One region of the Thioalkalicoccus limnaeus genome, then DNA from elsewhere that is predicted to be linked to it. Evidence: predicted binding sites of a transcription regulator. Region 1 holds the regulator's gene; each other region holds the start of a gene.
The links. Region 1 encodes FNR, which switches genes on or off when oxygen is low (the NO sensors DNR and NnrR bind a similar motif). Its sites were predicted from a motif close to TTGATNTANATCAA; they were not measured.
Positions count from the first base shown of each region.

Region 2: a site for FNR is predicted at 5,723-5,736, ahead of mnmL (tRNA modification radical SAM protein MnmL/YtqA). Genes of this name have one in related genera too.
Region 3: a site for FNR is predicted at 6,336-6,349, ahead of ABC977_RS06415 (ribonucleoside triphosphate reductase). Genes of this name have one in related genera too.

Region 1 covers NZ_JBDKXB010000001.1:106,806-117,443, reverse strand. Annotated here, with positions in the region: gene surE (5'/3'-nucleotidase SurE) at 1-187, opposite strand, end outside; gene ABC977_RS00520 (Smr/MutS family protein) at 364-912, shown strand; gene ispF (2-C-methyl-D-erythritol 2,4-cyclodiphosphate synthase) at 954-1,424, opposite strand; gene ispD (2-C-methyl-D-erythritol 4-phosphate cytidylyltransferase) at 1,385-2,128, opposite strand; gene ftsB (cell division protein FtsB) at 2,125-2,418, opposite strand; gene eno (phosphopyruvate hydratase) at 2,478-3,755, opposite strand; gene kdsA (3-deoxy-8-phosphooctulonate synthase) at 3,817-4,659, opposite strand; gene pyrG (CTP synthase) at 4,656-6,302, opposite strand; gene ABC977_RS00485 (sulfur globule family protein) at 6,608-7,006, shown strand; gene fnr (fumarate/nitrate reduction transcriptional regulator Fnr) at 7,353-8,111, shown strand; gene dnaQ (DNA polymerase III subunit epsilon) at 8,259-8,987, opposite strand; gene proB (glutamate 5-kinase) at 9,021-10,145, opposite strand; gene cgtA (Obg family GTPase CgtA) at 10,152-10,638, opposite strand, start outside.
Region 2 covers NZ_JBDKXB010000007.1:77,953-88,590, reverse strand. Annotated here, with positions in the region: gene ABC977_RS07785 (sensor domain-containing protein) at 1-1,522, opposite strand, end outside; gene ABC977_RS07780 (peptidylprolyl isomerase) at 1,965-2,546, shown strand; gene ABC977_RS07775 (HAD-IIB family hydrolase) at 2,606-3,436, shown strand; gene ABC977_RS07770 (PfkB family carbohydrate kinase) at 3,564-4,454, shown strand; gene bchO (alpha/beta fold hydrolase BchO) at 4,719-5,636, shown strand; gene mnmL (tRNA modification radical SAM protein MnmL/YtqA) at 5,813-6,772, shown strand; gene ubiU (ubiquinone anaerobic biosynthesis protein UbiU) at 6,861-7,856, shown strand; gene ubiV (ubiquinone anaerobic biosynthesis protein UbiV) at 7,878-8,798, shown strand; gene ubiT (ubiquinone anaerobic biosynthesis accessory factor UbiT) at 9,078-9,566, opposite strand; gene lipB (lipoyl(octanoyl) transferase LipB) at 9,625-10,341, opposite strand; gene ABC977_RS07735 (D-alanyl-D-alanine carboxypeptidase family protein) at 10,379-10,638, opposite strand, start outside.
Region 3 covers NZ_JBDKXB010000005.1:187,643-198,280, forward strand. Annotated here, with positions in the region: gene ABC977_RS06390 (NAD(P)H-dependent oxidoreductase subunit E) at 358-2,106, shown strand; gene ABC977_RS06395 (NADH-dependent [FeFe] hydrogenase, group A6) at 2,130-4,031, shown strand; gene ABC977_RS06400 (DsrE family protein) at 4,666-5,040, shown strand; tRNA gene ABC977_RS06405 (tRNA-Ser) at 5,351-5,440, opposite strand; gene tadA (tRNA adenosine(34) deaminase TadA) at 5,581-6,012, opposite strand; gene ABC977_RS06415 (ribonucleoside triphosphate reductase) at 6,426-8,477, shown strand; gene nrdD (anaerobic ribonucleoside-triphosphate reductase) at 8,529-8,717, shown strand; gene ABC977_RS06425 (anaerobic ribonucleoside-triphosphate reductase activating protein) at 8,888-9,628, shown strand; gene ppc (phosphoenolpyruvate carboxylase) at 9,748-10,638, shown strand, end outside.

The sequences.
Region 1 (10,638 bases):
CCCGGATGAACCCGTTCGCGGCCCGCACGGCGCGCAGCGGCACATCCAGCGTAAGCGAATGGCTGGCCCCGCTGCGATCGCGTTCGGGTGCCACGACGACGATGTCACCCAGTGGCGCCAAGGCGTCGGCCAACGCGGCCAACCCCGGCGATTGATAGCCATCGTCATTGCTGACCAGTATCCTCATCGTCACGATGCACCCTCTCTCGCCTGTTCACCGGACCCTTGCAACCCCGGCCGAAGGATGCCAGATCCCAATCGACCTCGATACGCTCGCCGCACCCCAGACCACGGCCGGCCGGATAGTGCGAAGGCGCCGCGTCCTGCGCGACACGCCCCGAGGCCTCGCACGAGGTAGCAACCATGAGCAAATCCATACCGCCAGCCGATCGTGACCTCTTTCGCGCCGAGACCGAAGGGATCGAGCCCTTGCGCCACGACCAGGTCGAACCCTATCGCCAGCGGCCGAGACCGAGGCCCCGCCCGAGACTGGCCGACGACGACGAGCTGCTCGATACCTTGTCGGAGGCCGAAGTCGACACCCATGAATATCTCGAATTCGCCCGCCCGGGGATTCAGAAACGGCTCTTCTCGGACCTGCAACGCGGCGATCTCGAGATCGGACTGGAACTCGACCTGCACGGCCTGACCGCCGAGCTCGCCCGGGAGACGCTCTGGGCCTTCCTGCGCGAATGCCACGAACGGCGCATCCGCTGCGCGCGGATCATCCACGGCAAGGGATTCGGCTCGGGGCAGCCGGTACTCAAACGCAAGGTCAATTACTGGCTGCGACTGCGCCGTGACGTCTTGGCCTTCTGCTCGGCGACGCGCCGCGACGGCGGAACCGGCGCCCTGTACGTCCTGCTGCGCAACCCGAACAAGGCACGCGCCGAACGCGCGGGCCAACGGTGAGGCGCGCCACGGCGCCCGCCATCCGCTTCGCCGCGAACCGATCAGGAAGACAAGAGGACCACGGCCGACGCGGCGATGCCCTCGCCGCGACCCGTGAATCCCATCCGCTCCGTCGTCGTCGCCTTGACATTGACCCGCGCCGGGGGGCATCCCATGTCCGCCGCGAGGACCTCGACCATCGCCGGGATATGGGCCGCCATCCGCGGCCGCTGGGCGACGATCGTGATATCGGCGTTGTGCACGGCCAGACCCTGTTCGCGCAGACTCGCGATGACCCGACGCAACAGGATGCGGCTGTCGATCCCGGCAAAGGCCGCATCGGTATCCGGGAAATGCCGGCCGATGTCCCCGAGCCCGGCGGCCCCGAGCAGCGCATCGCACAACGCATGGATCACGACATCGCCATCCGAGTGCGCCTCCAGTCCCTGATCGTGGTCGATCGCGACCCCGCCAAGCACCAAGGGGCGACCGGTCACGAATCTGTGTGCATCGATACCTTGTCCGATTCGCATGTTCGCCCCTGCTGTCGCAAATAGAACTCGGCCAGCGGGAGGTCCTCCGGCCGCGTGATCTTGATATTGTCGGCATGGCCTTCGACGAGTCGCGGCGTCTGGCCGATGTATTCCAGCCCGCTCGCTTCATCGGTGACCAGATATCCGTCCGCGAGTGCGCGCGCCAAGGCTTCCCGCAGTGGGCCGAGACGAAACATCTGCGGCGTGAACGCATGCCAAAGGCCGTCGCGGACGACGGTGCGCGCGATGCATCCCTGGCGATCGGCCTGCTTCATCGTGTCGCAAACCGGGACAGCCAGGATCCCGCCCACCGGGTCGGCCCGCAGGGTGTCGATCATCGCGGCCAGATCCGTTTGGCGCAGACAGGGCCGCGCCGCGTCATGGACGAGCACCCAGTCCTCGGCGGCCGCCGTTTGGGTCAACAGGGCCAACGCATTGAGAACCGAATGACAGCGCTCGGCACCGCCGGCGACCTTCCGCACCTTCGGGTGGGCGGCATAGCGGGTCGTCGACCATCGCTGGTCGTGCGGATCGACGGCAACCACGACGCCCTCGATGCGCGACTCGCCGAGCAGGACCTCGAGACTATGGTCGAGGACGGCCTGCCCGAACAACGGCAGATACTGTTTCGGGATCGGCGCACCGACGCGGCGACCGACGCCAGCCGCCGGCACGACTGCCCAGAATCTCACAGGCTCCATCATCGCGTCGCTCCGTGCGCAGGCTCGTCCAGGATCTGCAGGAAGATCTCGCCGCGCTTGATCATCCCCAGATCGCTGCGTGCGCGCTCCTCCAACGCATCGAAGCCCTCGCGCAGACTCTGGACCTCCGCCTGGAGCGCGGCGTTACGGACGCGCATCGCCGCCAGCTCCTCGTGCTGGCGCGCAATCTCGCCGCGCAATGCGTGGACCTCGGCCAGGCTGCCCTCGCCGACCCACAGCCGATACTGGAGCAGACCCAACAGCAACAGCAGAATGACGATGAGCCAGCGCATACGCGAAACCGGTCGAGGATCAGCGATCAGCGCAACCCGCGGCACCAGGGCCGCCCACGTCAGAGCCACCGGAAGGCGGTGCGACCGGCATAGGTGGCCTCGTCGCCGAGTTGCTCCTCGATGCGCATCAGTTGATTGTATTTGGCGACCCGATCCGATCGCGACAACGACCCGGTCTTGATCTGGCCGGCATGGGTCGCGACCGCGAGATCGGCAATCGTGGTGTCCTCGGTCTCGCCCGAACGATGCGATATCACGGTCGTGTAACCGGCGGCCTGAGCCATGTCGATCGCCGCACGGGTCTCGGTCAGTGTCCCGATCTGATTGACCTTGATCAGGATCGAGTTGGCAATCCCCTTGTCGATACCTTCTTCAAGGATCCGCGTGTTGGTCACGAACAAGTCATCGCCGACCAACTGCACGCGCTGTCCCAAACGATCCGACAGGAGTTTCCATCCGGCCCAATCGCCCTCGGCCATGCCGTCCTCGATCGACAGGATCGGATAGCGGTCGACCCAGTCGGCCAGCAGATCGACGAGCCCAGCCGCATCCAGGCGCCGACCCTCGCCAGCCAAATCATAGAGACCGTCCCGGTAGAACTCGGAGCTCGCGACATCGAGACCGAGGAAGATGTCCCGGCCGGCCTCGAAACCAGCCTTGTCGATGGCCTCGAGGATCACCTCGACCGCCGCCTCGTTCGATGGCAGATCGGGCGCGAACCCACCCTCGTCGCCGACCGCGGTCGCCAGTCCTCGGCGACCGAGCACCGCCTTCAGCGCATGGAAGATCTCGGCACCATAACGCACCGCTTCGCGCAGGTTCGGCGCCCCGACCGGCAGCACCATGAATTCCTGAAAATCGACGCTGTTGGCCGCATGCGCGCCGCCGTTGATGATGTTCATCATCGGGACCGGCAACTGGTAGGGTCCGCTCGACAGGTACCGGTACAGGGGCAACGCGCGTTCCTGCGCGGCCGCGTGCGCGGCGGCCATCGACACACCGAGGATCGCATTTGCGCCGAGCCGTCCCTTGTTGTCGGTACCATCCAGGTCGATCATACGCCGATCCAACGACGCTTGATCCGCGACCTCTTGGCCGATCAGGGCGTTGCGGAGTTCTCCAGTGACATGGGAAACAGCCTGCGTCACCCCTTTGCCGCCGTAGCGGCTCGCGCCCGAGTCACGCAGTTCCAAGGCCTCGCGCGACCCGGTCGATGCCCCCGAGGGCACGGCCGCGCGGCCGATCGCACCGTCGGCGGTAAAGACATCGACCTCGACGGTCGGATTGCCGCGCGAATCGAGAATTTCACGGGCTCGGATATCAACGATCTCGGACATGGATTCGGTTCTCCAAAAAATGCGATCCGGCGGCTTCGCCGGCACGGCACCTCGAGGCGCCTCAGTTTACGCCTTCCGTCTCGATGAGGCCGTGTGCCTTGACCAGACGGTCGATCTCGACGAGCGTTTCCAACAACGGCGACAAACGGTGCAGGGGCCAGGAATTGGGTCCATCGCTCAACGCCGCATCCGGGTCCGGATGCGTCTCGACGAACAGGCCGGCGATCCCAGCCGCCACCGCGGCCCGCGCCAGCACCGGCACGAACTCGCGTTGGCCGCCGGACCTGTCACCCTGCCCCCCCGGAAGCTGCACCGCGTGGGTCGCATCGAACACGACCGGGCAGCGGGTCTCGCGCATCACCGCGAGGGCGCGCATATCGGCAACCAGATTGTTGTAGCCGAAGGACACCCCCCGTTCGCAGACCAGGATGGCTTCATTGCCGGTGCTGCGCGCCTTGGCGACGACCTGGGCCATATCCCACGGGGCCAGGAACTGCCCCTTCTTGATATTGACCGGCCGGCCTTGGGCCGCCACGGCCCGGATGAAGTTCGTCTGGCGACAGAGAAAAGCCGGCGTCTGCAGCACATCGACGACCGCGGCCACCTCGGACAGCGGCGTGTCCTCATGGACGTCGGTCAGCACCGGCACGCCGATCTTGTCGCGCACCCCTTCGAGGATCGCCAAGCCGCGTTCCAGCCCGGGCCCGCGGAAACTCGCGCCGGACGACCGATTCGCCTTATCGAACGATGACTTGAAGATGAAGGGGATCCCGAGCCGCGCGGTGATCTCCTCGAGCTGACCGGCCGTCTCTTGGGCCAGCGTCTCGCTTTCGATCACACAAGGGCCGGCGATCAGGAACAGCGGGCGATCCAGGCCGACCTCGAATCCCAGCAAGCGCATCATTGCACACGGCCCAAACGCTGCCGGCGGTGCGCCAGCGCCGCCTTGACGAAGCCGCGGAACAGCGGATGGCCGTCCCTCGGGGTCGACGTGAACTCGGGATGGAATTGGCACGCGATGAACCACGGATGGTCCGGGATCTCGACGATCTCGACCAGGGTGCTGTCCAACGACCAACCGGAGAAGCGCATCCCGGCGTCCTTCATCCGGTCGAGATACTGATTGTTGAATTCGTAGCGATGACGATGGCGCTCGCGGATCTGAGCGAAGCCATAGACGCTCCGCGCCAAGCTGCCGGGCTCGAGCCGACACAACTGGCCGCCCAGACGCATCGAACCGCCGAGGTCCGACGCTTCGTCCCGGCTTTCGACGCGCCCCTGATCATCGCGCCACTCGGTGATCAGCGCGATCACAGGGTGTGGCGTCGCGGGATCGAACTCGGTGCTATGGGCACCGTCGAGCCCCACCGCGTGGCGGGCATACTCGATCACGGCGACCTGCATACCCAGGCAGATCCCGAGATAGGGGATGCGGTTCTCGCGGGCAAAGCGCACGGCGAGGATCTTCCCCTCGATGCCACGGCCACCGAAGCCACCCGGGACCAACACGGCATCGACGTCGTGCAGACAATCGGTGCCCTGCTGCTCGATTTCCTCGGCATCCAGATAGCGGACACGGACCTTGGTCGCAGCATGCACACCGGCATGGGCCAAGGCCTCGGACAAGGACTTGTAGGCCTCGGTCAGGTGCATGTACTTCCCGACCATCGCGACCGTGACTTCGTGCGTCGGGTGATCGAAACCCTCGAGCACCCGCTGCCACTCGTCGAGCTTGGCCGGCGGCACCTCGAGGCCGAACTGGCGAACCACCAGGTCATCGAGATGCTGCGCGTGCAACAGCATGGGTATCCGGTAGATGTTGTCGGCATCGATCGCCGAGATCACCGCGGCCTCGGGGACATTGGTGAACAGCGCGATCTTCTTGCGTTCGGCTTCGGGGATCGGTTGTTCGGCCCGGCACAGCAGGATATCGGGCTGGATACCGATCGAGCGCAGCTCCTTGACCGAGTGCTGGGTCGGCTTCGTCTTGATCTCCCCGGAGGTTCGGATATAGGGCACCAGCGTCAGGTGCATGAACAGGGCGTTGTCGCGCCCCTCCTCGACCCGCATCTGGCGGATCGCCTCGAGAAAGGGCAGCGACTCGATATCGCCGACCGTGCCCCCGATCTCGACCATCGCGATATCGGCCTCGTCGGCACCGAGCCGGATGCTCGCCTTGATCTCGTCGGTGATGTGCGGGATCACCTGCACGGTGCGACCGAGGTAGTCGCCGCGACGTTCCTTGCGAATCACGCTCTCGTAGATCTGACCGGTCGTGAAATTGTTGTTGCGGCCCATGCGGGTGCGCACGAACCGCTCATAGTGCCCCAGGTCCAGATCCGTCTCGGCCCCGTCGTCGGTCACGAAGACCTCGCCGTGCTGGAACGGGCTCATGGTCCCCGGGTCGACGTTGATGTAGGGGTCGAGCTTGATCAGGGTCACGCGCAGCCCGCGCGCCTCCAGCAAGGCGGCCAGCGAGGCCGACGCAATACCCTTGCCCAGCGACGAGACGACGCCGCCGGTGATGAAGATGAACTTGGTCGCCATAAGTGGGGGAGGACGAAGGATGGGACAGCCCCGTAACCCGTAAAGCTACCAAATCTGACGAGACGCCTCAATCCACTGTCGCCTCTCGGCCGCCCGAGCCGCCACCTCGCACAGGCCCGGGCGGTCGCTCCCGAACGCCCTTTCGCAGCATTGATACAGACTATTGGCCCCCTTCACAATCATCAGGGGCCTTCCTATAATCGTGGGAGTTTCGCCAACTTGCGGAGCTAACTCGCCGCGCCGCTCGGGTCGCGGTCTCACGACAAGACCCTCAACGACGATATCAATTGGAGAGAGTCAGAATCATGAAAAGGTTAGCAAAAGTGATGGGTATCGCGGCAATCGCCGGGGTCGCCACCTTCTCGATGACCTCGGCCCAGGCCTGGTGGGGCGGTCCGGGCTGGGGGCCAGGTTGGGGAGGACCCGGCTATGGCCGTGGCTACAACGACTGGTGGAACGACATGTTCGGCGACGGCTATGGCGACTTCAACATGAACTTCAGCGGCGGAGGCCGCGGCCTGGGTCGCGGCTATAACCGGTACCGCGATTGGTATGGCTATGGCCCCTACGGCTGGGGCGGACCCTACGGCTACGGCGCGCCCTATGGGTATGGCGCACCCTATGGCTGGGGCGGTGCCCCGCACTATGGTTGGGGCGCGCCGTTCGCGGCGCCTGCGGCCCCGGCAACGGATGAAGCCAAGTAGTCACTGAGCCCCGCGAGCTGTGACCGGGGTGCTGAGCCCTCGGTCACAGCCCACCGGGTCGCGATTCCCACCCGCTCTCTTTCCCACCCTGGCGAACCGGAGCCACCGGTCCCGGCTCCCCGCTCGCGGCGCGAGCTTCATATCGAAGCCCCCCGGGCAGCCACGGGACAGGTCCCGATGCATCGAGCCCCCAGACCCTCGGGTTCGTTGCGCTTTGATCTAATTGCCCGTCGCCCAGTTGGCTAGCCGGGTGGGACCAAACCATGCTGAGCTCATGGACTTGATTTGCTTGATCCAGGTCAAATAAGGATCCAAAATACCCCCAACAACGCGCGAGGGGGCCGCTTTGACTCAGCACAAGGTGATTTCATTCGAGACGATCCGGGTCGCCTGCCGGAACTGCAACCTCGCTACCCTGTGTCTACCGATGGGGCTCTGTCCCGAGGACGTCGAACGACTCGACGGCATCGTCAAACGCAGCCGCCCCCTCCACCGCGGCGATTATCTGTTTCGCAGCGGCGAGCGGTTCCGCTCTCTGTACGTCGTCAAGACCGGCTCCGTAAAGACCTATTCCCCGAGCGAGGAAGGCGGCGAACAGGTCTTGGGGTTCCACCTGCCCGGCGAGATCATCGGGCTCGACGCGATCGAAAAGGACTGCCACATCTGCTCGGCACGGGTGCTAGAGACCTCGGCGATCTGCGAGATCCCCTTTGCTCGGCTCGAGGAATTGACCTGCTGCATCCCGTCGCTGCAGCACCAGATGTTTCGCCTGCTGAGCAAGGAGATCGGCCATGACACCGACATGCTGCTGCTGCTCGGCAAACGCAATGCCGAGGAACGCCTAGCGGCCTTCTTGCTCAGTCTCTCCCGGCGGCTCCAGAAACGCGGGTTGTCGCCGTACGACTTCTACCTGAGCATGTCCCGCCACGAGATCGGGAATTACCTCGGCCTCGCCGTCGAGACGGTCAGCCGTCTCTTCACCCGCTTTCAGGACGAAGGCCTGCTGCACGTCGACCGCAAGCACGTCATGATTCGAGATATCAGCGGCTTGGAATCGATCGTCGGCCATCAGCCGCTGGAAGGGAATCAGCAACGGTCCTCTTGAGCCATCGAACACGGAAAGCCAGTTCATCCGTGCGGCTTTGGCCTCAACCCGTGCGACAGGGTCGACGCACGAGCGCAGAGGGTCGACGAGTCTCGCCGGCCAGTGCGCCCCGCCCTAACAGGTCTTTGCGCGGTTCGAAAATCAGGATCAGACCCTCGGCGATCTGCGCCACAGGCAGTGACCGCCGCTGGCCTTGTCGATCGCAGCGAGTTGTCGATCATGCGCGGCGAGTTCCGCATCGTTGGCCCGAACCACCGGCAAGCTCGGCCGGCCGACCGGTAACCGCGCCGGGGCACCGCGACGCTCCGCCCGTTGAACCGGCGACTCCTGCCCCGCCCCGCCAAAGAACAAACTGACCTGCCCGCCGGTCATCGCGAGATAGACGTCAGCGAGGATCTCCGCGTCGAGCAGGGCGCCGTGCCGATCCCGGTGCGAATTGTCGATGCCATAGCGCTTGCACAGCGCATCCAGGCTGTTGCGCTGACTCGGATGGAGGGTTCGCGCGAGGACCAGCGTGTCGGTCACCGAGCACAGTTCGGCGAGCGGGCGCGCATCGCCCCGCCACCGTTTAAGCTCGTGGTCGAGAAAACCCAGGTCGAACGAGGCGTTGTGGATGATCAGCTCGGCCCCTTCCAGATAGCCCAGCAGCTCATCGGCGATATCGCCGAAACGCGGCTTATCGCGCAGAAAGGCATCGGTGATGCCGTGAACGGACACCGCTCCGGCCTCGATCTCGCGATCCGGTTGCAGATACTGATGGAAGGTGCGACCCGTCGGACGGCGATCGACCAGTTCGACACACCCGATCTCGATGATCCGGTGACCCGCCGCCGGATCGAGGCCGGTGGTTTCGGTGTCCAAGACGATCTGCCGCACGATGGTGCCCTCAGCAGCCGGGATGAGACCAACTCAGATCAGAACCAGGTTGTCGCGATGGATCAATTCGGGCTCGACCAAGACCCCGAGGATGGCTTCGAACCGGGAACTCGGCTGGCCCTTGATGCGGGTCGTTTCCAGCGCGTCGTAGTTGATCAAACCACGCGCGATCTCGCGACCCTGCTCATCGACACAGGCCACGACCTCGCCGCGCTTGAAGCTACCATGGACGGCACGCACACCGACCGCGAGCAGGCTGGTGCCTTGCTCGCGCAACGCGCGCACGGCGCCATCGTCGAGCGTCAAGCGGCCTCTGACCTCCAGATGGCCAGCGAGCCATTGTTTGCGCGCCGCCTGCGGTTCCTGCGCCGGCACCAGCAAGGTGCCGACCGCCTCCCCATGGCCAATGCGGACCAGAATGTGGTCACCATGACCGGAGGCGATCACGGTTGCGGTTCCGGAACGCGCGGCCAGCCGCGCAGCGCGCACCTTGGTGATCATGCCGCCGCGCCCGAGGCCACCGAGGCTCTCACCGGCGACCTGATCGAGCCGCGGATCGTCGACCCGCACCTCCTCGATCAGCCTGGCCTGTGGATCGATGCGCGGGTCACTGTCGAACAAGCCCTGCTGGTCGGTCAATAGAACCAGCACCTCGGCCTCGATCAGATTCGCGACCAAGGCCGCGAGGGTGTCGTTGTCGCCGAACCGGAGCTCATCGGTCGCCACCGTGTCGTTCTCGTTCACGACAGGGATGACCCCCAGCCGCAACAGCGTCCGTAGCGTCGAGCGCGCATTCAGGTAACGTCGCCGATCGGCGAGATCATCGCGCGTCAACAGGACCTGCGCCGTATGCAGGCCGCGCTTCGCGAAGCAGTCCTCGTAGGCGCGGACCAGTCCCATCTGCCCGATCGCGGCGGCGGCTTGCAGCTCATGGAGCGCCTTCGGTCGCCGCGTCCAACCCATCCGCACCATGCCTTCGGCAACGGCCCCGGACGAGACCAACACCAAATCATCGCCGCCGATCCGGCGCGCGGCCATCTGGTCGACCCAGGGTTCCAGGACCTGCCGATCCAGGCCCTGGCCATTGCGGGTCAACAAAGCGCTGCCGATCTTGACGACCCAGCGGCGGGAGCGGGCAAGCCTGTCACGCGTAAACATCGGGGGTTAATCCAGCGGATGCCAATCGCTTTGTTCTGCCTCGCCATCGCCGACCGGCGATGAACGGGCCCGTTGATCCTCGAGCCAAACCATGACGGCCTGCGCCAACTCCGCGGTCCCGGCACCGGTGACCGCCGAGACACCGAAGTGCGGTCCTGACCAGCCAAGCGCCGTCAACACCTGCTCGCAGCGGCGCTGATAGTCGTCCGGATCCAAACGATCGACCTTGTTCAGCACCAGCCAGCGGGTCTTGTCGGCGAGGTCGCCGCCGAAGGCCGCCAACTCCCGTTCGATCTTCCGCACCTGATCAGCCAGGTCGACCCCTTCATCGAGCGGGGCGATGTCGACCAGATGCAGCAGCAAGCGAGTGCGGGCCAAATGCTTGAGAAACTGCACGCCCAACCCGGCGCCCTCGGCCGCACCCTCGATCAGGCCCGGGATGTCGGCCACGACGAAGCTGCGATCGCGCCCGAGCCGCACGACACCGAGATTC
Region 2 (10,638 bases), on a different contig from region 1:
CCTTGATCGCATCTTGGGGTTCACTCAAGTCCTCGAGCACCACGACGAACTCGTCTCCGCCCAGTCGAGCGAGCGTATCGGATGCACGAACTCGCGTGCTCAAGGTATCGGCCACTCCAACCAGAACCGCATCGCCGAACACATGACCCATGGATTCGTTGATGTGCTTGAAACGCTGAAGATCGAGCATCAGCACCGCCAAATGGCGACGATCCCGGCGGGCTCGTTGCAGACTGTGCTCGAGCCGCGCGAGGAATCGCTGCCGGTTGGGCAAATGGGTCAGCGGATCATGGTTCGCAAGGTAGTCGAGATTTTCCTGGACCCTCTTTAAGTCGCTGATATCACTGAATACACCTACATAGTGGGTCAGCTTTCCGCGGGCATCCTGGACCCGACTGATGGCCAGCAACTCCGGGTAGATTTCACCATTCTTGCGGCGATTCCAAAGCTCACCACGCCAGTGCCCGGTGGCCACGAGCGTTGCCCACATCGCTCGATAGAACTCGGCATCATGCCGCCCCGAATGCAGGATCCGCGGGGTCTGACCGATGACTTCTTCTTTCGCATAGCCGGTGATCCGGGTGAAGGCGCGGTTGACCGACTGGATCCGCAGATCGTTGCCCGTCAGCATCACGCCCTCGGTCGTGCTTTCGAGGATCCGCGCAGCCAGTCGCAGCCGCTCCTGATTGGCCCGCTGTTCGTCGATGTCACGCACAACGGCGAGAATCCGCCGGGATCCGCCGATCTTCGTGCGCTTCAGGCTGACCTCGACCCAAAAACAGTCTCCCGACTTCCTCCTGGCCAGCCACTCGAACTGCTGGGGTTCACCGGTCAGCGCCTTGCCCAACCACTCGCGCGCCGCGGCTTCATCGTAGGGAGGCTCATTCGCGATCAGTTCATCGAAGCTGCGCTCGAGGATCTCCTGGACACTCTGGTAGCCGTACATCCGAGCGGCCGAGTCATTGACGTCCAGGATACGCAGCGACAAGGGATCCTGGATGAGAAGCCCCTCCTCGACGGCGTTGAAGACCTCGCGATAATTGCGCTCGCTGTCGCGCAACGAGGCCGCCGCACGGCGTTGATGAGCGATATCGTTGTGGATACCGCGGACACGCAAGGCTCGACCATCGGCAGCCCGTTCCAGCACGACGCCCCGGGCCAAGAGCCACAACCAGGCTCCGGAACGCGTCTTGAAACGATACTGCAGGCCGAATACCTCGTCCGATCGGCATCCGGCGAGCAAACAAGCGCGAAGCGTGTCGCGATCCTCTGGATGGGTGCGCGCCAACCATTGATCGAAGTCGAGGACGAACCCGTTCGGTTCGTAGCCGAGCATGCGATAATATTGCGCGTTGACCTGGATTCGGCCACTCGACACATCCCAATCCCAGACGCCGAGGTTGGCCAGACGGTCCGTATGGTCGCTCGCCGACCCGATCGCCGGACCAGGCCTTGAGCCACCGTCCGCATTATCATCGCCGATGACGCCAAGCGCATCATCTTGCGGGTCTGTCGACGTCATCAGCACCGCTCCATTTGGCATCGTGCGAACCGAGCACCGAACCGTATCTGGTCATGCCTCCACTGCGAGGCCGCCCATAGGTATCAGACCCTCGCGCGCGGATGCAACGCCCTTCGTCGACGAATCGAGCACGCCGGTCACTTCGGCCGCCGCCATGATCTCCGCTGCGCCCTAAACCGCCGCGCGCACCGGGTGTCCCAGGGGCCGTCCGGTTGCCCGGCCAGTGCAACTCAGGTCATTCCGGTCCATCCCGGATCAGCACCGGTTTTTGGCAATGTCCAGTACGACAGTTTAACATGACGAGCTAGAACGCCTGCCCACGAATGAGAGCCAGGGCGCGACACCAACGCTCGCTCGTTGGCGTCCCCGCCGACACGCCCCGCCGCGCGTGACCGCAGGCTGGCCTGATCATTCAGATGTGACTAACGGAGGAAGACAGACGATGCGCGGATTTTCTTTTGCGGTCGTGGCCGCCTTGTTTGCGTTCAGCGCCCAGGCCTACGCGGACAATCCCAAGGTTGCGCTGGACGTGACCATTGGTGGGCAACCTGCTGGTACCGTCGTCATCGAGTTGCGCGCCGATGTCGTGCCCAGGACCGCCGAGAACTTCCGTTCGCTGTGCACCGGTGAACGGGGTTACGGGCGCCGCGGCAATGCCCTGGCTTACGCCGGCTCGCCGTTTCACCGCATCATTCCGGGCTTCATGGTCCAGGGAGGCGATATCACGCGCGGCACCGGCAAGGGCGGCGATTCGATCTACGGCGGGCGCTTCCCCGATGAAAACTTCCGTTTGCGGCACTCGGGCCCCGGCATCGTGTCGATGGCGAACTCGGGCCGCAACACCAACTCGTCCCAGTTCTTCATCACGCTGAACGCTACGCCGCACCTTGACGGCATGCACGTCGTCTTCGGCCAGGTCGTCGAGGGCATGGAGGTCGTCGAGAAGATGGGCGCGCAAGGAACGCCGCGCGGGCGCCCACTGACCCGTGTGCAACTCGCCGAGTGCCGTGAGCTCAAGGATTAGAGAACCCGCGGCTTCGGCGCGGCAACGCGGCCCGGACCAACCATGAGGCTATCCCAACCATGCGCCTACTGATCTGTACCGATCTCGATCGCACCCTGATCCCGAATGGCCCGGCCGCGGAGTCGCCCGACGCGCGACCGCGCTTCTCGCGATTGGCCCAGCACGAGGAAGTGACGGTGGCCTATGTCACCGGCCGTCATCGCGAACTGGTGCTGGCAGCGATCGATCAGTACCAGTTGCCGCCGCCCGATTTCGTGATTGGCGATGTCGGCACGACCCTGTATCGCGTCGCCGGCGCGGACTGGAAGGGCTCGGTGGCCTGGTCCGCCCGGATCGCGCGCGACTGGAGCAGCCTGGATCGCGAGGCCCTGATCGACCTGGTCGCCGTACCCGGGCTGCGGCTCCAGGAATCGGATAAACAGGGCGCCTTCAAAATCAGCTGGTACACCCCCGAGGACTGGGATCGGTCACGCTGGCTCACGGAGATGGACCAGCGCCTGACCGATGCCAACGTTCGGGCGAACCTGATCTGGAGCCTCGACGAGAGCACGGGAACCGGCCTGTTGGATCTGCTGCCGGCCTCGGCGACCAAACGCCATGCCGTCGAGTTCCTGATGACGCAGGAAGGGTTCACGCCGAATCATACGCTCTGCGCCGGCGATAGCGGCAACGATGTGGCGATGCTCGCAAGCCCGATCCCGGCCGTGCTGGTCGCCAATGCCACCGAGCAGGTCCGCACCGAGACCCTGGCCGCCGCCGAGCAAGCCGGCACACTGGAGAGTCTGTACCTGGCCCGCGGTGACTTTCACGGCATGAACGGCAACTACAGCGCGGGCATTCTGGAAGGATTGGCGCACTTCGTACCCGAGACGACGAACTGGTGGGAGTGATGCGGCGATCGAGCGGGCGCCAGCGAGGCGTTGACACAGCGATCGACCCCTCGGCGGCGCGACGCCAGCGAGCCGGCGACGGCTGGCACGAAAGCAACGCTTGCGCCCATGGAGAAGGAGGCACCTGATGCCTTTCGACCGTGACACCCGACCCTTGATCTTCGGTGAGGTGCTGTTCGACGTCTTCGCCGACGGCGAAACGCTTGGCGGCGCACCCTTCAATGTCGCCTGGCATCTGCAGGCGTTCGGCCGTGCACCGCTGTTCATCAGCCGCATCGGCGAGGATGCGCGTGGCCGCGCGATCACCACGGCCATGTCCGACTGGGGTCTCGATACCAGCGGGCTCCAATGGGATGCGACGGCACCGACCGGCGTCGTTCGCGTGCAGTTGCTCGATGGTGAGCCGAGCTACGATATCGTATCCGACCAGGCTTACGACCGGATCCAGATCGGCCAGCTACCGCCACTCCCGCAGAACGCCTTGCTCTATCACGGCAGTCTCGCGCTGCGCGGCGCCGTGTCGCGCGCGGCGCTCGAGGAGCTCGTGGACCGCTTCGATCCGGCCGTGTTCATCGATGCGAACCTCCGCGACCCCTGGTGGGACACCGAGGCGGTGCGGAGGATGCTCTCGCGCGCGACCTGGGCCAAGCTCAACGCCGCCGAGCTCGCCGCCTTGGTGCGGCCCGGCCCGCATCCCGACGGTCCCGCCGAGGCGCTTCGGGAGGCCCATGGACTCGAAACCCTGATCATCACCGAAGGCTCGGCCGGAGCCTTCGCCATCGGCCGATCCGGTCCACTCGGACGCACCCGACCCGCTCGAGGGATTCGCGTCGTCGACGCCGTTGGCGCCGGCGATGCGTTCGCCGCCGTCCTGATCCTCGGTTTGATCTGCGATTGGTCGACCCAGGTGACCCTCGACCGCGCCCAGTCCTTCGCCTCGGCGGTGGTCGGCCGACGCGGCGCGACGGTGAGGGACCCGGACTTCTATGCCCCGTTCATCGCCGCCTGGGGCCTCTGACCGGCAACGCGGCGAGTGGCCCACCAAGCGGGAAACGGTCCGCCCGGATGTCGTGATGATCGACCCATCCACTTGTGCGGCCCCGTGGTCCGCCCCGAACCCATATCCGACCCGATCTCTATGCCGATCTTCCCTCTCCCGTTCGGACCGACCTCCGCCAGGTCGCTACGCACCTTCCTCGCCTGCTCACTGGTCGGCCTGATTGGATCGGCCCTTGCCGGCCCCGTATCCGCCGATCAGCCCGTTCCACCGACGGATCCATCGATGACCGGCGCCGCGCCGAACCGACCAGACTGGGACATCGACGGCCGCGACTGGCCGAATCGCGAAGCCAGCCGTTTCATCGAGACCGATGGGATTCGCTGGCACTACCAGCGGTCCGGAACGGGACCGGTCCTGCTCCTGGTCCACGGCACCGGGGCCGCGACCCATTCCTGGCAGGGGCTCATTCCGCTCCTGACCGACGATTTCACCGTCGTGGCCCCGGATCTACCCGGTCATGGCTTCACCAGCGCCCCGACGGAGGAACGCTTCGCGTTGCCGGCGATGGCCGCCGACCTGGCCGGGTTACTGACCGCGCTCGATTTGTCACCGGAGCTCGTCGTCGGTCATTCGGCCGGCGCGGCCATCCTCACCCAGATGATCCTCGACGGAAGCATTGCGCCCCAGGCGCTCGTGAGTCTGAACGGTGCGCTGCTCGGACGCCGCGGCCTCGCCTTCCGGATCTTCTCGCCGATCGTCCGCATCATCGTGACCACCGAGTTCGCGCACAAGGCGTTCGCTCGGCGGGCCTCCGATCCAAAGGTCGTCGAACGCACGCTGGCCGGGACCGGTTCGACACTGACCGAAGATGAGATCGCGCTCTATGCCCGGCTCTTCCGAACGCCGGGACACACCGGCGCGGCGCTGACCATGATGGCCAAATGGGACCTCGAGGCATTGGAGCGGGAGCTGCCGCGCGTGTCGCGCCCGGTCGTCCTCGTCGCCGCGGACAACGACGGCTTCGTCCTGCCGATCGAGGCTCCGCAGGTCATGGACCTGATCCCGGAGGCGAGCCTGGTCCGGTTACCGGATCTCGGCCACCTCGCCCACGAGGAACGTCCGGACCTGATCGCCGAGCTGATCCGGTCGGTCGCCCGCGACCATGGGCTTATCGAGCCGCGCCAGGCCGCGCGACCGTGAGCCACCATGATGGCCTGGGTCCTGTCGGCCCGCTGGCCGACCTGGCAATACCCGATTCAGAGAGCGGTTCGACGATGGGTATCCCTTTGATTCCCATCATTGGCAAAGCGCCTGTTCTGTGCGATCGTTAAACGTTGTCGACGGGAGTCTCCCGTCCTGCGCGCGTTCGATTCGGGATGGCGTTATCGCATCTGGTCAATACCTTCGGCGTCGATCTGCTGCATCGTTACGGCGAGCGGGTCCACAAACTGGCGATCAATGCCGGTCTGACCTGCCCGAACCGTGACGGCAGCAAGGGCTGGGGTGGGTGCAGCTTCTGCAACAACGCCTCCTTCAACCCCAGCGCACGCCGCCCCCCGTCGGTCGGCGAACAGCTCGATGCCGGGCGGCGGGTCCTGCTCAAGCGCACCGGAGCGAGACGCTTCATCGCCTATTTCCAGGCGTACACCAATACCTATGCCGATGTGGCTCGCCTTGCCGCACTGTACCGCGAAGCCCTCGAGCGCGACGACGTGGTCGGCCTGTCGGTCGGAACGCGGCCGGATTGCGTCCCCGACGCGGTTCTCGATCTGCTCGCCCGCCTTCGCGATCAGGGGCATGAGGTCTGGCTGGAACTGGGCTTGCAGTCGGCCTGCGATGCGACCTTGCGCCGAGTCGACCGCGGTCATGGCTTCGCCGACTACCGCCGTGCGGTCCGGGCGGCGCATCGCCGGGGCTTGTCTCTGTGCACGCATCTGATCATCGGGCTGCCGGGCGAAGGGCGGGATGAGTCCTTGGCGAGCCTCGATCGGGTACTCGAACTCGGCACCCACGGGCTGAAACTGCATCCGCTGCACGTCGTCCGTGGGACGCGACTCGCGCACCAATGGCGGCGTGGCGACTATCGGCCTTTGCCAATGGCCGAGTACATCGACATCGCCGCGGATCTGATCGAGCAGACCCCGCGCGAGGTCATTTTTCATCGATTGACCGGCACCGCGTCACCCGACATCCTGTTGGCCCCGGCCTGGTGCGCGAAGAAATGGGTCGTTCTGAACGGCATCGAGCAGGAACTGCGCCGTCGGCGCACAGCACAGGGCTGGTGCGTGGCGGGAGAACCGGTGGCGCTCGCCCGCGCCGTCGGCGGGCTGGCATGATGGGCCACATCCCGATGGCCCGGGCCGCCCCTCCCCATCGTTCGGTCTTCGACCGGATGGGCTCAACCCTGGAGATTCCTCGTTGACTATGGAACTCGTCTGTCCCGCAGGTAACCTGCCGTCACTGAAGGCGGCCGTCGATCATGGCGCGGATTCGGTCTATTTCGGCTTTCGTGACGACACCAACGCGCGCCACTTCGCCGGCCTGAACTTCGGCCCGGCGAAGATCGCCGAAGGCATCAAGTATGCCCACCAACGGGGCGTCAAGGTGTTCCTCGCGTTGAACACCTATCCGCAGCCCAACGGATGGGCGCGCTGGCGGTCGGCCGTCGATCTGGCGGCCGACCTGGGGGTCGATGCGGTCATCGCCGCGGACCTCGGCGTCCTCGATTATGCGAGCGAACACCACCCGAACCTCAAACTGCATCTATCGGTGCAGGGTTCGGCGACCAACTACGAGGCGCTGAGCTTCTACAAGGAACACTTCGGTGTGCGGCGCGCCGTGCTGCCGCGGGTCCTCTCGCTGAGCCAGGTCAAACACGTCGTCGAACACAGCCCGGTCGAGATAGAGGTCTTCGCCTTCGGCAGCCTGTGCGTGATGGTCGAAGGCCGGTGTATCCTGTCGTCTTATGCCACGGGCCGTTCGCCGAACAACTTCGGCGCCTGCTCGCCAGCCAGCCACGTCGAATGGCGCGAGACGCCGGACGGCCTGGAGACACGACTCGGCGGCGTCCTGATCGAACGCTATGCGCACGGGCGCAACGCGGGCTACCCGACCCTGTGCAAAGGCAGCTACCGGGTCGGCGACCATACCTATCACGCGATCGAGGAACCCACCAGCCTGAACACGCTCGAAATGCTCCCACAGCTGGTCGAAAGCGGCGTCAAGGCGATCAAGATCGAGGGCCGCCAACGCAGTCCGGTCTATGTCGAACAGGTCACACGGGTCTGGCGAGCCGCGCTCGACGCCTTTCGCCGCGACCCGGCGCACTATGCCGCCAAGCCCGAGTGGCTGGCCGAACTGGGCAAGGTCTCGGAGGGCACCCAGACCACCTTGGGCGCCTATCACCGGCCGTGGCAGTAGATCAGGAGCGGAGCTGACGCGATGATGACACAACCGAGGCTCTCGCTGGGGCCGATTACCTATTATTGGCCGAAAGACAGGGTCGAGGCCTTTTACGACCGGATCATCGAATCACCGGTGGATATCGTCTATGTCGGCGAGACCATCTGCTCGAAACGCACCCAGATGCGGACCGATGACTGGTTTGCGCTGGCCGAGCGTCTCGCGGCCGCCGGCAAGGAGGTCGTGCTCTCGACATTGGCCTTGCTCGAGGCCGAATCCGAGATCCAGCGTCTGCGGCGGATCTGCGACAACGGGCGCTTCCTGGTCGAGTGCAACGACATGGGCGCCGTGCATCGAATGCAAGGCCGACCCTTCGCGACTGGACACAGCGTCAATATCTACAACGATCGGACCCTGGCGCTGCTGGCACGACAAGGACTCAAGCGCTGGGTCTTTCCGGTCGAGTTGTCGCACGAATCCTTAGCCGACATGCAGGTGCGGAGGCCAGCCGGCGTCGAGACCGAGGTCTTCGCGTACGGGCGGCTGCCGTTGGCCTATTCGGCGCGCTGCTTCACCGCCCGCGCCCGGAACCTGCAAAAGGACGATTGCCAGTACTGCTGCATCGATTACCCGGATGGATTGACGCTATCGGCACAGGACGACACCCGCTTCCTGGCCCTGAACGGGATCCAGACCCAATCCGCGCAGACCTTCAACCTCGTCGCCGAGATCCCGCGCATGCGCTCACTCGGCGTCGACGTGATCCGGATCAGCCCACAATCGAACCAGACCGAACGGGTGATCGAGGTGTTTCATCGTTGCCTGGAAGGCGAGATGGCCCCGACCGAGGCACAAGCCGCACTCGAACCCCTGATGCCGGTCGGCCCCTGCGACGGCTACTGGCATGGTTCGGCCGGGCTCGAACAGCGCGCACGCGCCGCCGCCGGGGCACTGGCCTGACAAACTAACGAAGAAGCGCCTCAACCTGGAGGCCTATGGCATAGCGCCGGGGCCTCCAGACGAGCGCGAGCTGCGTTGGCCGGCCTGGTCAGGTTTTCTCATCGTCGATTTCGTCTAACCGCGGCAACCGACTTCCGCGACGTACGGTGAGGACTTCCACTTCGTCCCGGACGCTATACACGACGCGATAGGCGCCAAAGATCACTCTCTGATTCGAGAAAGACCGACCTCCGGAACAACCCGACCGCTCTCTGGGACATCAGCCAACCGCTCCACGGGTCAACGCCCGAAGCGGCCGATGAAGCTCGTCGCCCCGTTCATGACCTTGAGCAGAGGTCCGAGCCGCCCCTCCAGCTCGACGCCATCGAGGAAGTTCTTCACGTAGAGCCCGAGCTCCGTGCTGCCACCGAGACGCAGGCGACGGTTGAAGAACAGGGTATCGGCGTCCTCGCGACGCGTCGCGAGCAGCAGGAAATCATAGACGGAACCCTCGATGCTGAGATCCTCGGCTCGGTTGCTCGACACGGCCTTGAGCCGACCCTGTTCGAGGGTCAAGCGGACTTGGATGCGGGCATCGCTGACCCGGATCAACATGACCCGGTCCGCGAGAAAGTCGAGTTCGCCATCGGCCAGTTCCGGCGCGAACAGCCGATTGAGAAAGCTGGCCATCAGGGTACTGTGAGCCGCGGTCGGAATCAGGCCCAATGGAAAGGCCAGCGGCACCGGCATCGTCGGCGATCGAGAGAGGTCGTTGGTCGCTCTTTTCATCTGGAAATCGGCTTTTGGTAGTCAAATCGGAAATTCAAGGTAGCCTGCCGGGCACGCCTCAACGAAGGGTCTGCGGGCCAGGGTCCCGGGGCCGGCCATCGGCCTCATGGCTCGAATCGGGTAGCGGGATCGGCTCCGATCCGGCCCACGACATCTCCGAACCGAGCAAGGCCGCGATCTGCTCAGCCAATCGGCGCCCCATCTCGGCGAGCCGCGGCGGGGCCACACCCAGGTCGACGAGACGGGTGACCGCGAGGGCCGGGAAACCGCACGGATCGATCCGTTCGAACGGCGCCAGATCCAGGTCGAGATTCAGCGCCACCCCGTGGTAACAGCAGCCATCGCGAACCCGCAAGCCCAGCGAGGCGATCTTCGCCCCCTCGACATAGACCCCCGGCGCATCGGGACGGGCCGCAGCCGTGATCGATTCACCGGCCAGCACATCGATCACCGCCCGTTCCAGCAAGTGGACCAACCGCTTGACGCCAAGCCCGGCGCGGCGCAGATCCAGCAGCAGATAGGCGACCAGTTGACCCGGGCCATGGTAGGTCACCTGCCCTCCACGATCCGACTGCACGACGGGGATAACGCCGGGATCATGCAGATGGCCGGGGCGGGTCGCTTGACCCAGCGTAAACACAGGCGGGTGCTCCAGGAGCCAAAGCTCGTCCGGGGTCGCGCGATCACGGGTATCGGTAAAGACACGCATGGCCTGCCAGGCCTCGACATAGGGTCTGAGGCCAAGGAATCGGACGATCAGCAGCGAGCCCCCCATGGCGGCGTCCCAAAAAACGCCAATGATAGAGCCCCGCTCATCGCTGTACCAGATCGATCACGGAATCGACCAGCCGGCGCCATAATCCGCCGCGCTCGACATCGCGCAGCGCGACCGCCGGCACCCGATTGATCTCATGACCGTCCAGCGTCACGACGATGGTGCCCAGAATATCGCCATGAGCGAGGGGCGCCTCACGCACCGGCGCCGGGATCAGGCCCGCCTCCAAGCGCTCGTAGCGGCCGCGCGGAATGGTGGCATGGACATCGGTGAGCGGGCCAACGGGAACCTCGGTCG
Region 3 (10,638 bases), on a different contig from region 1:
TCGCCGCGAGCCGCCTCCGATGACTTTCGGGACGATTGATAGCCCGAGCATGGCGGCCGATCATGGGCGCGGTTTTGGTGGTGATTCGAACGCGCAACACTCACCCTTTTCACCCAATCGATCGCACAAGCCGCTTGTATGACGCAATTATTTCGGCATACCATCCAATCTTGGGGTATTTAATATTTGCATTGATATACCCAATGACGCTTCCCCGTTCGCCGCAATGTCGCAACCCCGTCGGTTACCGGGTTCCTTACTGGCCATTTTCGCTTCTGCGTCGTTCCGGCTTCACACCTTGGGGAGCAAGGCGCGAGGGCTGGCCACTCTGTATCGGCCTCCTTGCTTGTGTTCAACATGACAGCGTGCTTTTTCAACGAAATCGCGCACGCGGCGGGGGCCCTGATGCTGTTGACCAGTCAAGACAATGAAAAGGCCATCATCAAGGATCTGATGAAAACGATGGACGCTGAGCGATTAGAGCTCATCCCACTCCTTCTGGCGATTCAGGACGAATTCGGCTACGTCTCCGAATTCGCGATGCAATTCATCGCCAACGAGCTGAGGATCCCCGCCAGCGAGATCTATGGCGTCGTGACCTTCTTCCACTTCATCAACAAGAAGCCGAAGGGTAAGTTCATCATTCGGCTCAGCCGCGACATGTCCTCGATCATGAAGGGTGCCAAGTCGGTCGCGCGCCAGTTGCGCAACGATCTGGGTATCCGTTTCGGCGAGACCACCCCCGATGGCATGTTCACTCTCGAATGGACGAGCTGCATCGGTATGAACTATCAGGCTCCGGCCATGATGGTGAACAACGAGGTCTTCTCGAATCTGACCCCGCCGATGGTCCATCGCATCATCGAAGACTGCCGTCAGGAGCTCTACGCCCACCGTCCCACGGTCGGCAATGTGGGCGAAACCCATGCCAGTATGATGAGTTATAGCTCGCACGAGCTGAACTCGGGGTTGATCAGGGCGATCCGGGAGATGACCCCGGCCGAGGTGATCGGGGAGCTGACCGTCTCGGGTCTCAAGGGGCGTGGTGGTGCTGGCTTCCCCACCGGCGTCAAGTGGAACCTGGCGGCCAAGGCCGAGGGCGATGTCAAGTACATCATCTGCAATGCCGACGAGGGCGAGCCCGGCACCTTCAAGGACCGGATCATCCTTGGCAAGTACGCCGATCTGGTGTTCGAAGGGATGACCCTGGCCGGCTATGCCGTCGGGGCGACCGAAGGCATCGTCTATCTGCGCTATGAATACACCCATGTGCGGCCACACCTGGAAGCCGCTCTGGCCGCTCGGCGTCAGGCGAATCTGCTTGGTCGGAACATCCTTGGCAAGGAGGGATTCTCCTTCGACATCCGCATCCACATGGGCGCTGGGGCTTACGTGTGCGGCGAGGAGACGGCGCTGATCGAGAGCTTGGAAGGCCGTCGTGGCCAACCGCGCAACCGTCCGCCCTATCCGGTCGAGAAGGGCCTCCATGGCCGCCCGACCGTGGTCAACAATGTCGAAACCCTGGCCACGGCCAGTTGCATCGTCGCCCGTGGGGCCAAGTGGTTCACGAGCATCGGTACCGAACGCTCCAAGGGCTTCAAGCTGTTTAGCGTCTCGGGTGACTGTGCCCGTCCCGGTGTCTACGAGCTGCCCTGGGGCATGACGGTTCAGCAGCTGCTCGAGCTCGTCGACGGTGCCGGCGCCAAGGCGGTCCAGGTCGGCGGTTACACCGGCGAGCTGGTCCCGGCCGGCGAGTTTGGGCGCGTCATGGGTTATGAAGACCTGGGCATCGGTGGCTCCATCATCGTCTATGGCCAGGGGCGGGACATGTTGGAGGTCGCCGAGAACTACTTGGAGTTCTTCGTCGAGGAGTCCTGTGGTCAGTGTACCGGTTGCCGCATCGGCAACGCGAAGCTGCTGGATGGCGTGCATCGGCTCCAGAAAGGGACCTGCTCGAACCGCTACCTCAACGACCTGATCGGGCTCAGCCATAGCATCAAGACCACCTCCAAGTGCGGTCTGGGTCAGGCGAGTCCCGATATCTTCATCGCCATCAACGAGCACTTCAAAGAAGAGATCATGGCGCGCCCGGTCCTGGCGGCCTGACGATGGACAGGAGCAACGAACAGATGATGACCACTCCCATGCGCACCCTATCCTGGCCTCGCCATGGCACCCTCGTGCCGGATCTGGACGCGCCCAAGATCGCGATCTCCATCGACGGCATCGAGCTTCAGGTTCCTCAGGGGGGCACCATTCTCGACGCCGCTCGCCAGGTGGGCGTGCGGATCCCGACCCTCTGTCATCACGATGACCTCTGCACCGCCAGCGTTTGCCGCATTTGTGTCGTCGAGGTGGAGGGGATGCGCCATTTGCAGGCATCCTGCGCCGCACCGATCATGCAGTCGATGCGAATCAAGACCAACACCGCCAAGGTCCGCTCGGCGCGCCGCCACATCATCGACCTTCTACTGTCCGAGCACTATGGCGACTGCAACACCTGCAAGCGCAACAACAATTGCGAGCTACAATCCTTGGCGGTCGAGTACGGCGTGGATTTCTACCGCTTCGGCCATCCGACCGAGCCCAAATTCGCCATCGACCGGTCTAGCAGCTCGATCGTTCGCGACATGAACAAGTGCGTGCTCTGCCGGCGCTGCGTGCGTGCCTGCGACGAGCTCCAGGGCGTCAGCTGTCTCACCGTCGCCAGCCGCTCGGCTCGCTCGCACGTCTCGACCTTTGGCAACAAGCCGCTCTCCGGCGCGGTCTGCATCAACTGCGGTCAGTGCATCAACCACTGTCCGACCGGCGCCCTGACCGAGCAGGATCAGACCGACGAGGTCTGGTCGATGATCGACGATCCCTCGAAGCACGTCGTGATCCAAACCGCTCCCTCGCCGCGTGCCGGCATGGGCGAGTGTTTCGCGCTGGAGCCGGGTACCCCGGTCACCTACCAGCTCAATACCGCGCTCAAGCGGATGGGATTCAACGCCGTTTTCGACACCAACCATACGGCCGATCTCACCATCATCGAGGAAGGCACCGAGCTGATCCTGCGGCTCTACAAAGCGCTGGTGCAAAAGGACCCCGACGTCAAGCTGCCCCAGTTCACCAGCTGTTCGCCGGGTTGGGTCAAGTACATGGAGCATTTTTGCGCCGACATGCTCGACCATCTGTCCTCGGCCAAGAGCCCGCAGCAGATGTTCGGCTCCTTGTTGAAGACCTATTATGCGGAGAAGAAGGGCGTCGACCCCTCGAATATGGTCGTCGTCGCGCTCATGCCCTGCACCGCCAAGAAGTACGAGTGCAACCGACCCGAGATGAATTCCAGCGGCTACAAGGACGTGGATTACGGTCTGACCACTCGCGAGTTGGCGCGCATGATCAAGGAGTCGGGCATCGACCTGCCCAAGGTGCCAGAGACCGGCTTCGACGATCCATTCGGCGAGGCCTCCGGCGCCGGCGTCATCTTCGGCGCGACCGGCGGTGTCATGGAGGCGGCGTTACGGACCGTGATTGAGATGGTCACCGGCAAGGCGGTCGAGGACTTCTACGACCATGCGAATATCCTCCCGGTGCGCGGAATCGACGGGGCGCGCCTGGCTGAGATCCCGATCAGCGAAGTCGGCCCCGTGCCGGATCTGATCAAGCACCTGGTCCCGGATTGGGATTGGCTCAAGGGCGCGAGCCTCAAGGTCGGCGTGGTACACGGCACGGCCAATGCACAACGGGTCATCGAGGACATCCGGGCCGGAGGACCTTTCAGCGAGTGTCATTTCATCGAGTTCATGGCCTGCCCTGGCGGCTGCCTCGGCGGTGGCGGTCAACCCATCCCCACCAATGCCAAGATCCGAGCGAAGCGCTCCCAGGCCCTCTATCGGATGGACACCAACAGCGAGGTGCGCAAGTCGCATGAGAATCCGGCGGTGCTCAAGCTCTATCAGGAGTTCCTGACCGACGGTCCTTGCGGGCACGTTTCGCACCATCACTTGCACACGACCTACACGCCGCGCGGCAAGTACATGCCCTGATTGTTTCGTGCGCCAGTTGCCGGCGGCGGCACCTCAGCTCGCCGCCGGCTGAAGTCGGCTCGGCCGGGTTTCGATGCGCTGAGCCCTGCCATCGATGAGCAGCCCATCTCGAGACCGGAGCGCATTCGCTCACGAGCGAACGGGAGCCGGGTTCAGTCGCGATCAGCGACGCAGCACGCAGAAAGTCGCAAGTTGCGTCTTCGACTGCCGTGCCCGGCGTGTCGTCTCGACCGCGAGGGGCCGTCGAGCAGTGCCAAGGGGGTGGTGCGGCGGCTGGACCTGACCGGGCCTTTGTGGGAGCCTAGTCGAGCCCCTGGCCGAGGAAAAGCCTACTCGGCAAGCGTGAAAAGGAAGCCACGGATGCACGAGGATGGACACGGAAACAAGACCAAGTGACGGATAAGTCGGCACATGGCTGAGTCGGTCGGCGAATCCTCGTGTTATCCCGTGGCTTCTTTCATCCTTCGGGTGCCTTGCATGCGGGCATGACAGTCAGGCGGTAGCGACGGTTTGCCGGGGCATGTCGGATCCCTTGTGTTGCCGCCGCCTCGGCCCCGCGTGCGGAACAGGGCGGTGCTGCATTGCCAGGCATTGGAGCGACGAGGTCAACACCTACTCAAGAGAGGACCTGCACATGAAAGCAGCCATTGTGGTGATGTCCGATCCGCAGACCAACAGCGATGAGGCCCTGGGGCGCGTGTTCAATGCGCTCGGTGTCGCGTACGACTTCAAACAGAACGGGGACGAGGTCACGGTGATTTTCCTTGGCGCCGGTACCCGCTGGGCCGGGCAGGTGACAAAGGCCGATCACCCGCTGCATGGTATCTACAAGGCGGTCGAGGACAAGGTGGCCGGCGTCTCGGCAACCTGCTCGGATTTCTTTGGCGCCGCCGCGGACGCCGAGCAGGCCGGCTTCGCGATGCTCACCGACAACGCGGCGCCGGGAACCTCGGGTCTGCCCAGCCTGCGCGCGCTCGCGAGCCAGGGGTACCAGGTCATGATCTTCTGACGACCCGGCCAGCGCGCCGGTGCCGTGCCGGCGTCACGATGCCGGCCAGTCGCCGGTCCGTCTTGCGCCTTGGCGGTGACCGAGGATCCTCGGGGGCACCCGCGCGCCGGTGCCAGCGCTAGATCCCGGCCTCGTTGAGCACCACCAGCTCGCGCTCGGCCGCGGTGATCCGCACGCGGTAACCGGTGGCGCCCGGTCGAAGGGCTCGTCGATTGTCTCTCGGCATCGCAGCCAAGGGCCCGTTCAATGGCGGGTAGGGCGGCAGGTAGGCACAAAAAGCGTGCCTGGTCGCTCGTTTACATTGAGCAATTGGCGGAGAGGGTGGGATTCGAACCCACGGTACGCTCGCGCGTACACCTGATTTCGAGTCAGGCCCGTTCGGCCACTCCGGCACCTCTCCAGTTGGGTGTCGTATCGCCCGAGAGGACGATAGAAGCGGGCTAGTATACCTATCGCCGGCGGTTTTTCCACCCAGACATTCGGGCACCTTCGCATCGACCTTCACTGTAGGGTCGCGTGTCTCTGACAACGCCGTCTCCATCAACGCCGTGCGCGAAAGAAGGCGCGCAGGATTTCCGCGCAGTCCTCGGCCAGCACGCCGCCGACGCAGGTCGTGCGGTGGTTGAAGCGCCCGTCCGATGGCAGCAGGTCGAAGACGCTGCCGCAGGCACCGCCTTTGGGGTCGCGCGCGCCGAAAACCACATGGGCGACCCGCGCGTGAACGATCGCGCTCGCGCACATCGGGCAGGGTTCCAGCGTCACGTAGAGGCGGGTGCCGGGAAGGCGATAGTTGCCGACCCGTTGCGCTGCGGCACGCAGTGCGACGATCTCGGCGTGCGCGGTCGGATCCTGCGTGCCGATGGGCCGGTTCCAGCCTTCGCCGAGGACGATGCCGTCATGGATCAGCACGGCACCGACCGGCACCTCGCCGGCCGCGGCGGCGCGCGCGGCGAGCTCGAGGGCCAGCCGCATGAAGCCGGTATCGGCGTCCTGGGTCTGGTATGGGTGCTGGTGTGGGGCGTCGATCGTCGTCATACCTGGAGAACCTACGCCTAGACGGCCCGCCGTTCAATCGCGGCGAGTGCTGAGCCTGTCGCCCGAGACGATCGACGATCTCCGGGGGGCTCGGTCGGTCAATCGGGTTCGGCTGTTGTCCGTCCGTGGGGCAGGTCAGGCAGCGTCACTGCGTGTGCGATTGCGAGGACGAATCGTGTTTAGCGCGATCGCCAAGTGACCGTTCCCGTTGGCGAAAAAGCGGGTGCCCGTTAGCCCGCTCGCGGGCGATCGGCTTCGACTTGATTCAGGTCAATACGCAAGATCTAGCGTTCTCTAGAATACGCGACACAATATCTTGTGTCGTACTTGACAAAGGGCCGAAAACCAAGATGGGCGCCTCCGTATCACCGATTGCCACTTTGCCGACGCGCGTTCGCAAGCGTGACGGGCAAGTCGTCGACTTCGATGCCGCGAAGATCGAGTCGGCCATCTTGCGTGCCGGTCAGGCGAGCGGCGAGTTCGGCGCGCTCGAGGCGACACTGCTGACGGCCCAGGTCGTCAAGGTCCTGGCGCATCGCTTCGATGCCGGACGCTTGCCCGATATCGAGGCGATTCAGGATGTCGTCGAGCAGACGCTGATCGCGGCGAACCATTTCGGCACCGCGCGTGGCTACATCGTCTATCGCGAGCAGCACCATAAGCTGCGCGCCGATCGCCGGACGCTGGTCGACGTGGCCGGCTCGATCAACGAGTATCTGGACCGCTCGGATTGGCGCGTCGCGGCCAACGCGAACCAGGGCTATTCGCTCGGCGGCCTGATCCTGAACACGTCCGGGAAGATGATCGCCAATTACTGGCTGTCGCATGTCTACCCACCGGAGATCGGCGCTGCGCATCGCGATGGCGATATCCATATCCACGACCTGGACATGCTGGCGGGCTACTGCGCCGGCTGGTCGCTGCGCACGCTGCTTAACGAGGGGCTCAACGGCGTGCCAGGCAAGGTCGAGGCGAGCGCGCCGAAGCACATGTCGTCGGCGATCGGTCAAATCGTCAACTTTCTCGGCACGCTGCAAAACGAGTGGGCCGGTGCCCAGGCCTTCTCGAGCTTCGATACCTACATGGCGCCCTTCGTGCGCCGCGATGGGCTCGACTATCCACAGGTCAAGCAGGCGATCCAGGAGCTGATCTACAACCTGAATGTTCCGTCGCGCTGGGGGTGCCAGACACCCTTCACGAATCTGACTTTCGATTGGGTGTGCCCGGAGGACCTGCGCGAGCAGGTGCCGGTGATCGCCGGCGAGGAGCAGCCTTTCTGCTATGGCGATCTCCAGGCCGAGATGGACCTGATCAACCGGGCCTACATCGAGGTCATGACCGAAGGGGATGCGAAGGGGCGGATCTTCACCTTCCCGATTCCGACCTACAACATCACGCCGGACTTCCCGTGGGAGAGCCCGAACGCCGACCGGCTCTTCGAGATGACCGCCAAGTACGGCCTGCCGTACTTTCAGAACTTCGTCAATTCGGAGTTGACGCCGAACATGGTGCGCTCGATGTGCTGCCGGCTGCAGCTCGATCTGCGCGAGCTCCTGAAGCGGGGCAATGGCCTGTTCGGTTCGGCCGAGCAGACCGGCTCGCTCGGCGTGGTGACGATCAACTGCGCGCGCCTCGGCTACCAGCACAAGGGCGACGAGAACGCGTTGATCGCGCAGCTCGACCGGTTGCTCGAGATCGCCCGCAACAGCCTGGAGATCAAGCGCAAGGTCATACAGCGGCACATGGATGCCGGCCTCTTTCCCTACACGAAACGCTACTTGGGGACCCTGCGCAACCATTTCTCGACGATCGGCGTGAACGGCATCAACGAACTGATCCGCAACTTCACCGATGACCGCGAGGACATCACGACCCTTTGGGGCCATGCCTTCGCGTGTCGCCTGCTCGACCATGTCCGGGCGCGGATGGTCGCCTTCCAGGAAGAGACGGGGCACATGTACAACCTGGAGGCGACGCCGGCCGAGGGGACCACGTACCGTTTTGCCCGCGAGGACCGCAAGCGTTTTCCGGGCATCCTTCAAGCCGGCAATGACGAGGCCCCCTATTACACGAACAGCTCGCAGTTGCCGGTTGGTTTCACCGACGACCCGTTCGAGGCGCTGACCCGGCAGGAGGCGCTGCAGTCGAAATACACCGGCGGTACGGTGCTGCATCTGTACATGAGCGAGCAGATCTCGAGCATCGAGGCCTGCAAACGGTTGGTGCGCCGCGCCTTGACCAACTTCCGGTTGCCCTATGTCACCGTGACGCCGGTCTTTTCGATTTGCCCGCGGCACGGCTACATCAGCGGCGAGCACGAGTTCTGTCCGAAGTGCGATCAGGAGCTGATCGCGAAGAAGCGTTCGGAGGCCCTGATCCAGGAGGCCTGCGGTGGGCATTAGAGCATGGCCCGAATCGATCGAAACAACGAAACCATCCAGGAGGAAGCACAGATGAAACAAGCCGAGTCGATCTTGTTGCGCGATGAAGAACGCACCCGTTGCGAGGTGTGGACGAGGGTGATGGGTTATCACCGCCCGGTGTCGGCCTTCAATGCGGGCAAGCGGTCCGAGCACCACGAGCGTTGCTACTTCGTCGAGGAGCCGCGTGGCCATCGCGTTTCCGAGCGGGTTGCGGCCTAGGTTTCTCTGTTGCCGTGGCGATTTCCAATCGCTGGGCGATCTCGATGAGTCGTGCCGGAGAGGTGGCGCATCGAGCATCGAACGCAATCCTTCCCGAGCGGTGAACGGCCTTGCTTGCCGCCGGGACGCATCCTCGAGGGCGGCTGTCGGCGGATTAGGAGGTAAGGAAGATGACGGTCTTGGCGCGTGCTGCGGCGCCGGTCGACTCGGTGGCCTGTCCGCGCCCGCCTGCGCGCCACGATGCATGGCAGGTGGCGGGGCTGACGCCGCTGACGACGATCGATTTTCCGGGGGAGTTGGCGGCGGTCCTGTTTGGTCCGGGTTGTCCGTGGCGTTGTCGCTACTGCCACAACGGGCATCTAGCGGCGGATTCGGACGGTCCGCGAATCGAATGGTCGGAGATCCGCTCCTTTCTCGAGTCACGTCGCGGGCTGCTCGACGCGGTCGTGTTCAGCGGCGGCGAACCGACGGCACAATCGGGTCTCGCGGTCGCCATGGCCGAGGTCAAGGGGCTCGGCTTCAAGGTCGGTCTGCACACGGCCGGCCCCTATCCGGAACGGCTGCCGGCCTTGCTGCCCTGGCTCGATTGGGTCGGTCTCGACATCAAGGCCCTGCCTGAAGACTATCCAGCCATCACCGGTGTGCCGGGCTCCGGGGAGCCGGCGTGGCGCAGTCTGCACCTGTTCCTGGAGGCGGGAACGCCGATGCAGGTGCGCACGACCATGATGCCTGCTTGGCGGGCTGATGACCTGAAGCCTCTGGTCGATCGCCTCGCTGATGCGGGCGTCACGCATTTCCGCATGCAGCCGTTGCGCGCGGCGATGGCGCTCGATCCGGCCATCGTCGAGGCCGGTGATTGGGAGGTGCCAGAGGCGGCGCGTGGATACTGTGCTGCCTTGTTCGCTCCCTGATCGGCAAAATCCGGTGGAACGGGCACCCTGGCGGGCCAGCCGGTTAAATTAGTATCCTCGCCTTCTCCGCCAGCCTTGCCGCGCGGCTTCGTTAGGCCGCTGCCATGGAAATGACCTCGATGAAAGACGCCGCCGATGCCCTCGCTCGCGATATCCAGTTGTTCACCGCCCTGCTCGCCGAGGTCTTGCGTGAGCACAGCCGCAAGCGGGTGCTCGTGATCGTCGAGCGCTTGCGTGACGGCTTCGTGACCTTGCGCGCCGAGGATGACCCGGAACTGCGCGCGAAGCTGATGAAGCGCATCGACGGACTCGATCCCCAAACGCTGAGCGAGGTCATTCGCGCCTTCAATATCTATTTCGGTCTGGTGAACACGGTCGAGGAGGTCCACGCCCATCTGCGGCGGCTGGCGCAGGTCAGCGCCGGCGGACCCTTGTGGATCGGCTCGTTCGATCAGGCGGTGCGGGAGTTGAAGACGGACGGCCTGAGCCCGCAGCAGGTCCAGGGACTGCTGGATCACCTGATCTATCTGCCGGTCTTCACGGCGCACCCGACCGAGGCGAAGCGGCGCACGATTCTCGAGACCTTCCGCCGCATCTTTCTGATCGCCCAGGATCTGCACAAGCGGCGCCTGAACGACGAGGAGCTCGAGGAACGGCTCCAGGCGATCATGGCCGAGATACAGATCCTGTGGAAGACCGACGAGGTCCGTGTTCACAAACCGCAGGTCACCGATGAGGTTCGTCAAGGCCTGTATTTCTTCCGGGAGTCCTTGTTCGACGCGGTTCCGGAGGTCTACCGCAATCTGGAGCGCGCGGTGCGCCGGGCCTACGGGCCGGATACCGGACTGCGCGTGCCGAGTTTCATCCGCTTCGGTTCGTGGATCGGTGGTGACCGTGATGGCAACCCGTTCGTGAAGCCCGAGACGACGGAGCTGGCGATCCGGATGCATCACGAACTGGTTCTGGAGCTGCATCTGGACCGCGTCCGCGGTCTCCTTCGGAGGTTGAGC